Regions from separate parts of the Streptomyces sp. T12 genome, predicted to be linked through region 3. Evidence: riboswitches for the same ligand, from Rfam matches in the RefSeq annotation. Region 3 holds a riboswitch; each other region holds the start of a gene.

The links. A riboswitch is a leader RNA that binds a small molecule or an ion and turns the genes downstream of it on or off. The one in region 3 is predicted to bind cyclic di-AMP.
Region 1: it holds a riboswitch for cyclic di-AMP, as region 3 does, so the genes downstream of both, PBV52_RS04855 (C40 family peptidase) here and PBV52_RS28660 (LysM peptidoglycan-binding domain-containing protein) in region 3, are expected to answer to the same signal.
Region 2: it holds a riboswitch for cyclic di-AMP, as region 3 does, so the genes downstream of both, PBV52_RS36200 (M23 family metallopeptidase) here and PBV52_RS28660 (LysM peptidoglycan-binding domain-containing protein) in region 3, are expected to answer to the same signal.
Region 4: it holds a riboswitch for cyclic di-AMP, as region 3 does, so the genes downstream of both, PBV52_RS42410 (LysM peptidoglycan-binding domain-containing M23 family metallopeptidase) here and PBV52_RS28660 (LysM peptidoglycan-binding domain-containing protein) in region 3, are expected to answer to the same signal.

What each region holds. Positions count from the first base shown of each region.
Region 1 covers NZ_CP117866.1:1,105,320-1,107,511, forward strand. The annotation lists gene PBV52_RS04850 (NAD-dependent epimerase/dehydratase family protein) at 1-706, shown strand, start outside; cyclic di-AMP (ydaO/yuaA leader) riboswitch at 848-1,024, shown strand; gene PBV52_RS04855 (C40 family peptidase) at 1,081-2,192, shown strand, end outside.
Region 2 covers NZ_CP117866.1:8,054,046-8,056,237, reverse strand. The annotation lists gene PBV52_RS36205 (GntR family transcriptional regulator) at 1-239, opposite strand, end outside; gene PBV52_RS36200 (M23 family metallopeptidase) at 432-1,217, opposite strand; cyclic di-AMP (ydaO/yuaA leader) riboswitch at 1,231-1,393, opposite strand; gene PBV52_RS36195 (pitrilysin family protein) at 1,627-2,192, opposite strand, start outside.
Region 3 covers NZ_CP117866.1:6,334,666-6,336,857, forward strand. The annotation lists gene PBV52_RS28655 (HAD family hydrolase) at 1-549, shown strand, start outside; gene PBV52_RS28660 (LysM peptidoglycan-binding domain-containing protein) at 584-1,354, opposite strand; cyclic di-AMP (ydaO/yuaA leader) riboswitch at 1,360-1,539, opposite strand; partial or broken gene PBV52_RS28665 (CocE/NonD family hydrolase) at 1,817-2,192, opposite strand, start outside.
Region 4 covers NZ_CP117866.1:9,459,863-9,462,054, forward strand. The annotation lists gene PBV52_RS42405 (alpha-galactosidase) at 1-777, shown strand, start outside; cyclic di-AMP (ydaO/yuaA leader) riboswitch at 1,085-1,242, shown strand; gene PBV52_RS42410 (LysM peptidoglycan-binding domain-containing M23 family metallopeptidase) at 1,247-2,182, shown strand.

The DNA of each region.
Region 1 (2,192 bases), 5.2 Mb from region 3:
CGAGCGGACGCCCACGGTCGACAGGCTCGTCCTCACCTCCACCGTGGGCACGATCTTCGGGGACTACGCGGACGTACTCGCCATGGACGACGCGGTGCTGTCGGAGCGGTACTTCAACACCACCAGCACGGTCGAGAACAACCCCTACCACTACGCCAAGACGCTGGCGGAGCGCGCGGCCCGGGACGCGGAGGCCGCCCAGGGCCGCTGGCGGATGGTGTCGGTCAACCCCGGCCTGATCCTGGGCCCTTCCCTCACCCCGGCCTCGGAGTCCGGCAGCCTGTTCCTGCTGGAGGAGCTGTTCAAGGGCTACTTCTTCTACGGCGCACCGGACTTCAGCTTCACCACGGCGGACGTGCGCGAGGTCGCCGACGCGCACATCGCGGCAGCGGAGAACCCGGACGCGAAGGGCCGTTACATCGTCGCCGATCGGACCATGACGTCCTTCCACGAGATGTCCCGCATCATCCGGGCCCGGTACCCCCGTGACCTCCGCCTCCCGCGCACCGCGCTCCCGCACTGGCCGGTACGCGTCCTCGGCCCGGCCTTCGGGCTGACGCAGGACTACATCCGCAAACACCTCGGCATCCGCTTCCGGGTGGACAACAGCCGGAGCGTGAACGAACTGGGCATCACCTACCGCCCGATCGAGCAGACGGTCCTGGACCACTACGAGGCGTGGCGGAGTCAGCGCAGCGCGAAGTGAAACCGGAGGCCCCGCCCCCGAAGCGTCGAAGGTCACAAAAACGTATCGGACATTTCACATGTCAACCTTCACGCGAGGCTCACAAGTTGGCTAGGTTACGCCTCAGGCCGCACGACGACCTCCGGCGAACCCCGCCGGGACGTGCGGCCTCCGCTGAGTCCGGTGCGCCCCCAGGGGTTCACTGGAGCCGGGGACCCAACCGAAAATCGGGGTGAATCGGCCCAACTGCCTTTCGGGGCAAGGGCCGTAGGGCACACCTTCCGGAACCGTCCGCCCGAACCCGTCAGCTAACTCGGTAGGCGGATTACGGAAGGAGTACGTCGCCCATGGCGCCGGAACGCACCGCGCGTCCGGGGGCTTTGAGCCTGCCCGGCATGCGCAATTCCGCACTCGCGTCGGCGGCCCTCACCTCGGTGGCACTGCTCGCCCAGACGGCCAACGCCGCCCCCTCCCCCGGGGACGAGGCACCGAGCCGCGAGGAGGTCAGCCGACGGGTCAGCTCCCTCTACGACCGGGCCGAGTCCGACACGGGAACCTTCAACGCCACCCGCGCCGCGGCGACGGGACCGCGCAAGCGTGCCGACCGGCCGACGGGCGCCGGAGGCACAACCACCGCCGCGGCCCGGGGCGATGAGGGCAGACGCAGCGACCCCGCTCTCGACAACATCGCCCGGCAGTGGTTCGACGTGGCCCGCTCGAAGCTGGGTCCCACCGTTCCGGCGGCGCTGCCGGCCGACAGGATGCCGGAGCGACCCGCCGAGGCGCGGCGCGCCCGCCCGGCGCAGGGTGCGGGGGACGGTCTCACGGACCGCGGGCGGGAGGCGTCCGGCCGGCCCGTACTGGAGTTGCCCGCCGCACCGGTCGCCGAGTTGACGTCCGCTCAGGTCACGGGGACGGCTCCCGTCGCGGAGCTGACCGCAGGCCCGATGGCCGCCCTGCCTGGCGCCCCGGAGGCACCGCAGGAGGCCGCGCAGACCGACTGGAGCACCCGGTCGGCCCTCGCCCTGCCCGCCCCGACCGCCGAGCCGGCGGCCGAACCGAAGGCCGATCCGCAGCAGCGGTCCTCGCTGCGAACCGCCAAGGAGCAGAACCAGCGCAAGCTCGCCCGCGCCCGGGAGTTGCTGTCCGCGTACACCGCACCGCAGAGCACGCCGCTCCCGGCGATCGAGCCCCTGCCCGCCGCCGACACGTGGGGCACTACGCCGGTCGAGCTCCAGCCCTCGGCCGAGACGCAGTGGCAGGCCCTGCAAGCACAGTCCGCAGCCGACCTCACCACAGTCCCGCCCGGCACGACGGCCTGGCCCACCGCGCCGAGCCCGAGCGTCGACACCTCCGCGACCACCGTCCCGGGCCAGGCTCTCGACATCGCCCCCGCCCTCGCCTCGACGGCACCGCAGGACACGCGAGCCACGCGTGCCCTGGACTTCGCCCGCGCCCAGCTGGGCAAGCCCTGCGTCTGGGGCACGACGGGGCCGGGGGCTTACGA
Region 2 (2,192 bases), 1.7 Mb from region 3:
ATCTCCAGCAGGTCGGCGGCCTCCTGCTCGGTCGGTTCGGCGACGCACGCGCCCGCGTGTCTCCGGGTCACCACGAAGCCCTCCGCCTCCAGGGTGCGCAGGGCCTCCCGCACGGGGACGCGGGAGACGCCGTAGCGGCGTGCGAGGAGTTCCTCGGTGAGCCGGCTGCCGCGCTCGTAGACACCGGCGACGATGTCGTCCCGGATCGCGGTGCATACCGAGTGCGCCGGAATACGCATGACCGACCTCCGCTTTAATCCCCGTGAAACGTCGACGAATGACGTGTGTTCAGTGACTCTATTGCACCCGGCTGGAATTTCCGATGGCGGGTCGGAATCCATGGATATTTTTTGGACAGCCGGTCGTCCGAAACGCCGAAAGCCCCGGCTCGGGAGCCGGGGCTTTCGGGGAGGGGAGGCGCAGTGGAGCCGTCAGAGGTTCACGCCGTGCGAGCGGAGGTAGGCGACGGGGTCGATGTCGGATCCGTACTCCGCCGTCGTGCGGGCCTCGAAGTGCAGGTGCGGTCCGGTGACGTTGCCGGTGGCGCCGGACAGGCCGATCTGCTGGCCGGGCGTGACGGCCTGGCCCACCGAGACGCCTATGGACGACAGGTGGCCGTACTGGGTGTACGTACCGTCGTTCATCTTGATCACGATGTTGTTGCCGTACGACCCGCCCCAACCGGCCTCCACGACGGTGCCGGAGCCGACCGCGTGGACGGAGGTGCCGCTGGCGGCGTGGAAGTCGACGCCCGTGTGGCTGCCGGAGGACCAGACGGCGCCGCCGGCCTTGTAGCCGGTGGAGATGTACGAGCCGGAGATCGGCGCCACGTAGGACAGCAGGCGCTTGCGCTCGGCCTCGCGGGCGGCGCGCTCCTTGGCCTCGCGCTCCTGCTTGGCCTTCTCGGCCGCCTTCTTGCGCGCGGCCTCCTCGGCGGCCTTCTTACGGGCCGCGGCCTCCTCGGCGGCCTGCTCCTGGGCGGCGGCCTGGGCGTCGATCTGGTCGGCGATCGAGTTCTCGATGGTGACGACGGGGATGAGGCCGGTCTGCTCGACAGCGGGTTCGGCGGCGAGCGCCGGGGTGGCGAGGGTGCCTATGACGCCGGTGGCAGTGAGAGCGGCGACGCCCGCAGCGCGGGCGGTGGTGCGCTCGAACCGGCTGGGGCGACGGTGCTTCCCGGTGGGACGGTTCTTCCCGGTGGCGCAGGTGAACGCCATGTAGTGGCTGGTCCTTTCCTTCCTTCTCGCCTACCGGGTTAGCTGACGGGTTCGGAGCAGGAAGGTCTCCTACGGACCCCCTCGCGGCTGCGCGGGCGTCCGATTCACCCCAGGGACTTCGATGGGTCCCCGGCTCCCCTGGCTCGCGCCGTACGGGGACTCGGCGATGGCTGTCCGGTGCCGCGGGCGCGGCGCACTGCCTGACGGACAGCCCGCAAGACGCTAAGCGGGACAACTTTCAATCCCCAAACGGATCACGGCTTTTGTAGCGCATCCCACAGGCCAGACAGGCAACCTCTCCCTCAATTCGGGCATAAAGGGGCCCCGGTGACTCTTTCGTCACCAGGGCCCCTGCACGCGCGTGCCGCTGGCCGGCGCTGTGCCTGCCTCTACTCGGCTGCCGCTGTTGCTACTCGGCTGCCACGACGGTGACTTCGCCGATGCCGAGGGCCTCGACGGGCTCCCGGATCTCGGCCGCGTCGCCGACGAGGATCGTCACCAGCCGGTCCACCGGGAAGGCGCTCACGGCCGCCGCGGTGGCCTCGACGGTGCCGGTCGCGGCGAGCCGCTGGTACAGCGTCGCCTGGTAGTCGTCGGGCAGGTGCTGCTCGACCTGGTCGGCCAGGGTGTTCGCCACGGAGGCGGCGGTCTCGTACTTCAGCGGCGCCACCCCGACCAGGTTCTGCACGGCGAAGTCCCGCTCGGCGTCGGTGAGCCCTTCGCCGGCGACCCCGCGCAGGACCTTCCAGAGGTCGTCCAGAGCCGGACCGGTGTTCGGGGTGTCGACGGAGCCGCTGATGGCGAGCATGGCCGCGCCCGTGCCGTCCGGGGCGGAGCGCAGGACCTGCCCGAACGCGCGCACACCGTAGGTGTAGCCCTTCTCCTCGCGCAGGACCTTGTCCAGGCGGGAGGTGAGGGTGCCGCCGAGGCAGTAGGTGCCGAGCACCTGCGCGGGCCACACGCGGTCGTGCCGGT
Region 3 (2,192 bases):
GAGACCGCGCTCGGCAAGATCGAGGCCGAGGTGGGTCAGGTCTACGCGGCCGTCGACCAGGACGGAGTCGACGGACTCACGCTCATCGAGCCCGGGTATCTGATGCCCCACCCCACCCTGCCCGCCGTACGCGTGCGGCACCGCGACGACCTGTGGTGCGAGCCGATCAGCAAAGTGCTGCTGCGCCATCCCGCCCTGTCGGACGACGAGTTGGCGGCGACGGCGCGCGCGGTGGTCGGATCCCTCGCGACGGTCACCATGTCAGGGCCGGGCACCGTCGAACTCCAGCCATGCGGCATCACCAAGGCGACCGGTCTCGCGCTCGCCGCGGAGCATCTGGGCCTCGGCGCGCACGAGACCATCGCCTTCGGCGACATGCCCAATGACATCCCGATGTTCGACTGGGCCGCCCGCGGTGTCGCGATGGCCAACGCGCACCCCGAACTCAAGGCGGTTGCCGACGAGATCACCCTCTCGAACGAGGACGACGGCATCGCCGTCGTCCTCGAGAGACTGTTCGCGGGGAGCCTGGTCGACTTCGCCCAGTAGTGCCCGTTCTTCGACCAGTAAGGAATGGTTTCGCCTAGTAAGGGCCGTTCACGTTGTCGATCGAGCCGTACCGCGCGGCCGCGTAGTTGCACGCGGCCGTGATGTTCGCGACCGGGTCGAAGGGGTCGTAGACCGTCCCCGGCACGTGGTAGGCCGCGAAGGTGGGGTCGATGACCTGCAGGAGCCCCTTGGACGGGGTGCCCGCCGCGGCGTTGGAGTCCCAGCCGTTGATGGCGGCCGGGTTGCCGGACGACTCGCGCATGACGTTGCGGTAAATGCCGTCGTATGAACCTGGAATTCCGTTTTGCGCCATGATGTCCAGCGCATTGCGGATCCAGCCGTCGAGGTTGTCCGGGTACGACTTCACGGAGGCCGTGGTGGCGTGGGCGACGGCGGACTTCTTGGCCGGCGCGGACGCCTTGTCGGCCGTCTCGCTCGCGGTGCCGGCCTTCGTCGCCCGGACCTTCAGGTCGAGGCCCGGGTGGATCAGCCTGGGGTTGTCGCCGACGGCCTTGCGGTTGTCCTTGTAGAGCTGCCGCCAGCCGCCCTGTGCGTCGTACCGGTCCGCGATGCCGTAGAGCGAGTCGCCCTTCTTCGTGGTGTAGGTGACGGACTTGGCCTTCGCCGCGGACGGCGCGGACTGCGGTGCCGCCTGCGCGGCGGCGGGGGCCTGGGCCGGCTGTGCGGCGCTCGCGGTGGTCGCGCTCAGGAGTGGGAGGGCGAGGGCGGCGGTACCGGTTCCGGCTGCGACGACGTGGCGGGTGAGCGGGTTGGTTCTGGGACGGCGGTGCTTGCCTCGGGCCATGGCGCTGTTCCTCTCCGACGCCTGCGAGGTGAGCTGTCGGGTTCGGGCGGGAGATGCCCGGCCGCGCCGCCGTGTGGCGGCGCGGACTTCACCCCTAGCCGGCCCGGTGCGCCATCAAGGCGTCCGGTCCGGCGACTTACCTGGGTCCCCCGCTCCTGCCGTTCGTGAGTGAGTACGTAGGTGGATGACTCGGGCGGCGGCAGGATTAGGCGTCCGCCCGACTGAGCGGGAACGTATGCGAGAGCACACGCCCGGAACAAGTGCCATGGTCACCTGTCGTGCCGGTTGACCATGGTCTGGTGTGTATGGGGTGCTTGATCCTTTGCGGTTGCCAAGCCTCAACTTGCGCTCGGGGCAAGGGGTGGAGGGGGCGCTTCCGGTCGGGTCTGCGGCTGGGGGTGCGTGACCCAATTCACTGACATCCACAAGAGCCGCAAATCGGGCAATGGCTCCAACTCGCTGTTAACCGGCCGTCCGTTGAGTCCGTTTCTCCCATGTACGGTGGAAAAGCACCTCTTCGCCCTCCCGGCAGATCACCTCGTTCGAGGTGACGAAATGCTCCCCGTCGCAGCTGATCTCCGAGCGCGTCCGCACCGTGGCGTCCCACGCCAGATCCGGGCGGTGCAGCCGGATCGACCAGTCCGAGCGGGTGCGGGCCGACAAGGGGTCCCACTCGTCGATGGTGTACGTCTCCAGCGCGTCCTCGGTGAACTCCAGGCCGTCGGGGTACACGCGCGTGCCGCCGTACCGAGGGTCGACCTCCAGGCGCCACTCGCCCTTGGCGACGTCGCGCACGACGAGCCGCTCGGGGCGCGGTTCGTCCAGCGTGATGGGGGAG
Region 4 (2,192 bases), 3.1 Mb from region 3:
CTCCTCTCCAGCGCCCCCATCGACTATGTGAAGTGGGACTTCAACCGTTGCTTCACCGACGCCGGCTGGCCCGGTGAGCCGTACCCGCAGCGCCTGTGGGTCGACCACGTGCGCGCCCTGTACCGCCTGCTGGACCGGCTGCGTGCCGCTCACCCGGGCGTCGCCTTCGAGTCCTGCTCGGGCGGTGGCGGGCGGATCGACCTCGGCGTGCTGAGCCGCACGGACCAGGTGTGGACCTCGGACAACACCGACCCCCTCGACCGGCTCGCCATCCAGCACGGCTTCAGTCAGATCCACCCGGCCAGGGTCATGGCCGCCTGGGTCACCGACAGCCCGAACGCCATGCTCAACCACCGTGCCAGCTCGCTGCGCTTCCGGTTCGTGAGCGCCATGGCGGGAGTGCTCGGCGTCGGCGGCGATCTCACCCGGTGGAGCGAGGACGAGCTCGCCGAGGCCGGGAAGTGGGTGACGCTCTACAAGGAGATCCGGCCCGTGGTGCAGCGTGGCGACCTCTATCGGCTGCGGCCGCCGCGGGGCGGGCTGAGCGCGGTGCAGTACGTGCTGGGGGACGAGACGGTCGTCCTCGCCTGGCTCCAGGCCCAGAGTTACGGCGAGGCCGTCCCAGCGCTGCGGCTGCGCGCTCTCGACCCGACAGCATCGTACGAATGCCTTGAAACGGGCGAAATTCACAGAGGTGCCGTATTGGCGCATCATGGACTGCGCACCGGCTTGCGTGGCGACCTTGATGCGACGGTTATCCGACTGCGTCGCATCTAGGAGTTCTGTCCGAATTGGCGCCTTCATTCCAACTCGCTCTGGAGCAAAGGAAGCTGGAGCGGTGCCACGTGAGGAGCGTCATATTCGTGACCGTGCGTCGCCCGTCATGTTCACGTAATACACGTGGCTTTCAAGGGGTTTTGAGTCGGGCGGCGCCCCGATAATCCACGGAGGGTGACCGGTAATTCCCACAAGGGATCAACAGGAACGCATTCGGACGGAACCTCTCACTTGTTCCCTTGCGTCTTCCTCGCTTACGTTCGCCACCAATCCGGACGGACGCCTAATCCTGCCGCCGACCGGATCCCGCGCAAACTCACCCGTGTACGGCAGGAGCGGGGGACCCACAGGTACAACCGCCTGTTCCGGTCTCCGGAACGGCTTGGGGTCAAGTCGCGTCCCGACGTGACCGGGCATCTCCAGCCCGCACCCGACAGCTCACCTCGCAGGCGCCGGAGAGGAATTCGCCATGCCCGCGAAGGGTAAGCACCGCCGTCCGAAGTCCCAGCGCTTCACCCGCTCCATCGCCGTCGCCGGAACCGGTGGCGCCGCTCTCGCCCTCCCGCTCATCGGGGCCACGGGTGCCCACGCCGCTCCCTCTCAGTCCGTTTCGGAAAAGGCCGTTCAGTCTCTTCCGTCCGCCGAGAAGAAGGCGGTCCAGAAGAAGGCCGCCGAGAAGAAGACGGGTGTGCGGACCTATTCGGTGAGGGTCGGCGACTACCTCTCGAAGATCGCCGACGAGCAGAACGTCAGCGGTGGCTGGAAGAAGCTCTACGCCGACAACCGCGAGGCCGTCGGCGAGGACCCGTCGCTGATCCACCCCGGCCTGAAGCTCACGATCGGCAAGAAGGCTGCGGCGAGCGCCCCCAAGTCCTCGTCGCCTTCCTCTTCTTCCTCCTCTTCGGCGCCCTCCAAGGACTCGTCCGCTGAGAAGTCCTCCGCCGCGAAGAAGACGACCACGGCCGCCCGGAGCGCCGAGACCACCAGCACCGCCAGTGGCTTCTCCGCCCCCGTCGCCGGTGCCGCCGTCAGCACCGCCTACAAGGTGGCGGGCAGCATGTGGTCCAGCGGCTACCACACCGGCGTGGACTTCGTGACCCCGACCGGTACCGCGCTGAAGGCCGTGGGCGCGGGCACGGTCGTCTCCGCGGGCTGGGGCGGCGCCTACGGCAACCAGGTCGTCGTCCAGCTCGCCGACGGCTACTACGCCCAGTACGCCCACCTGTCGTCGCTCTCCGTCTCGGCCGGCCAGGCCGTGACCGCGGGCCAGCAGCTCGGCCTCTCCGGCGCGACCGGCAACGTGACCGGCCCGCACCTCCACTTCGAGGTCCGCACCACGCCGGACTACGGCTCGGACGTGGACCCGGTCGCCTACCTCCGCTCGAAGGGCATCCCGGTCGGCTGACGACCGCCTT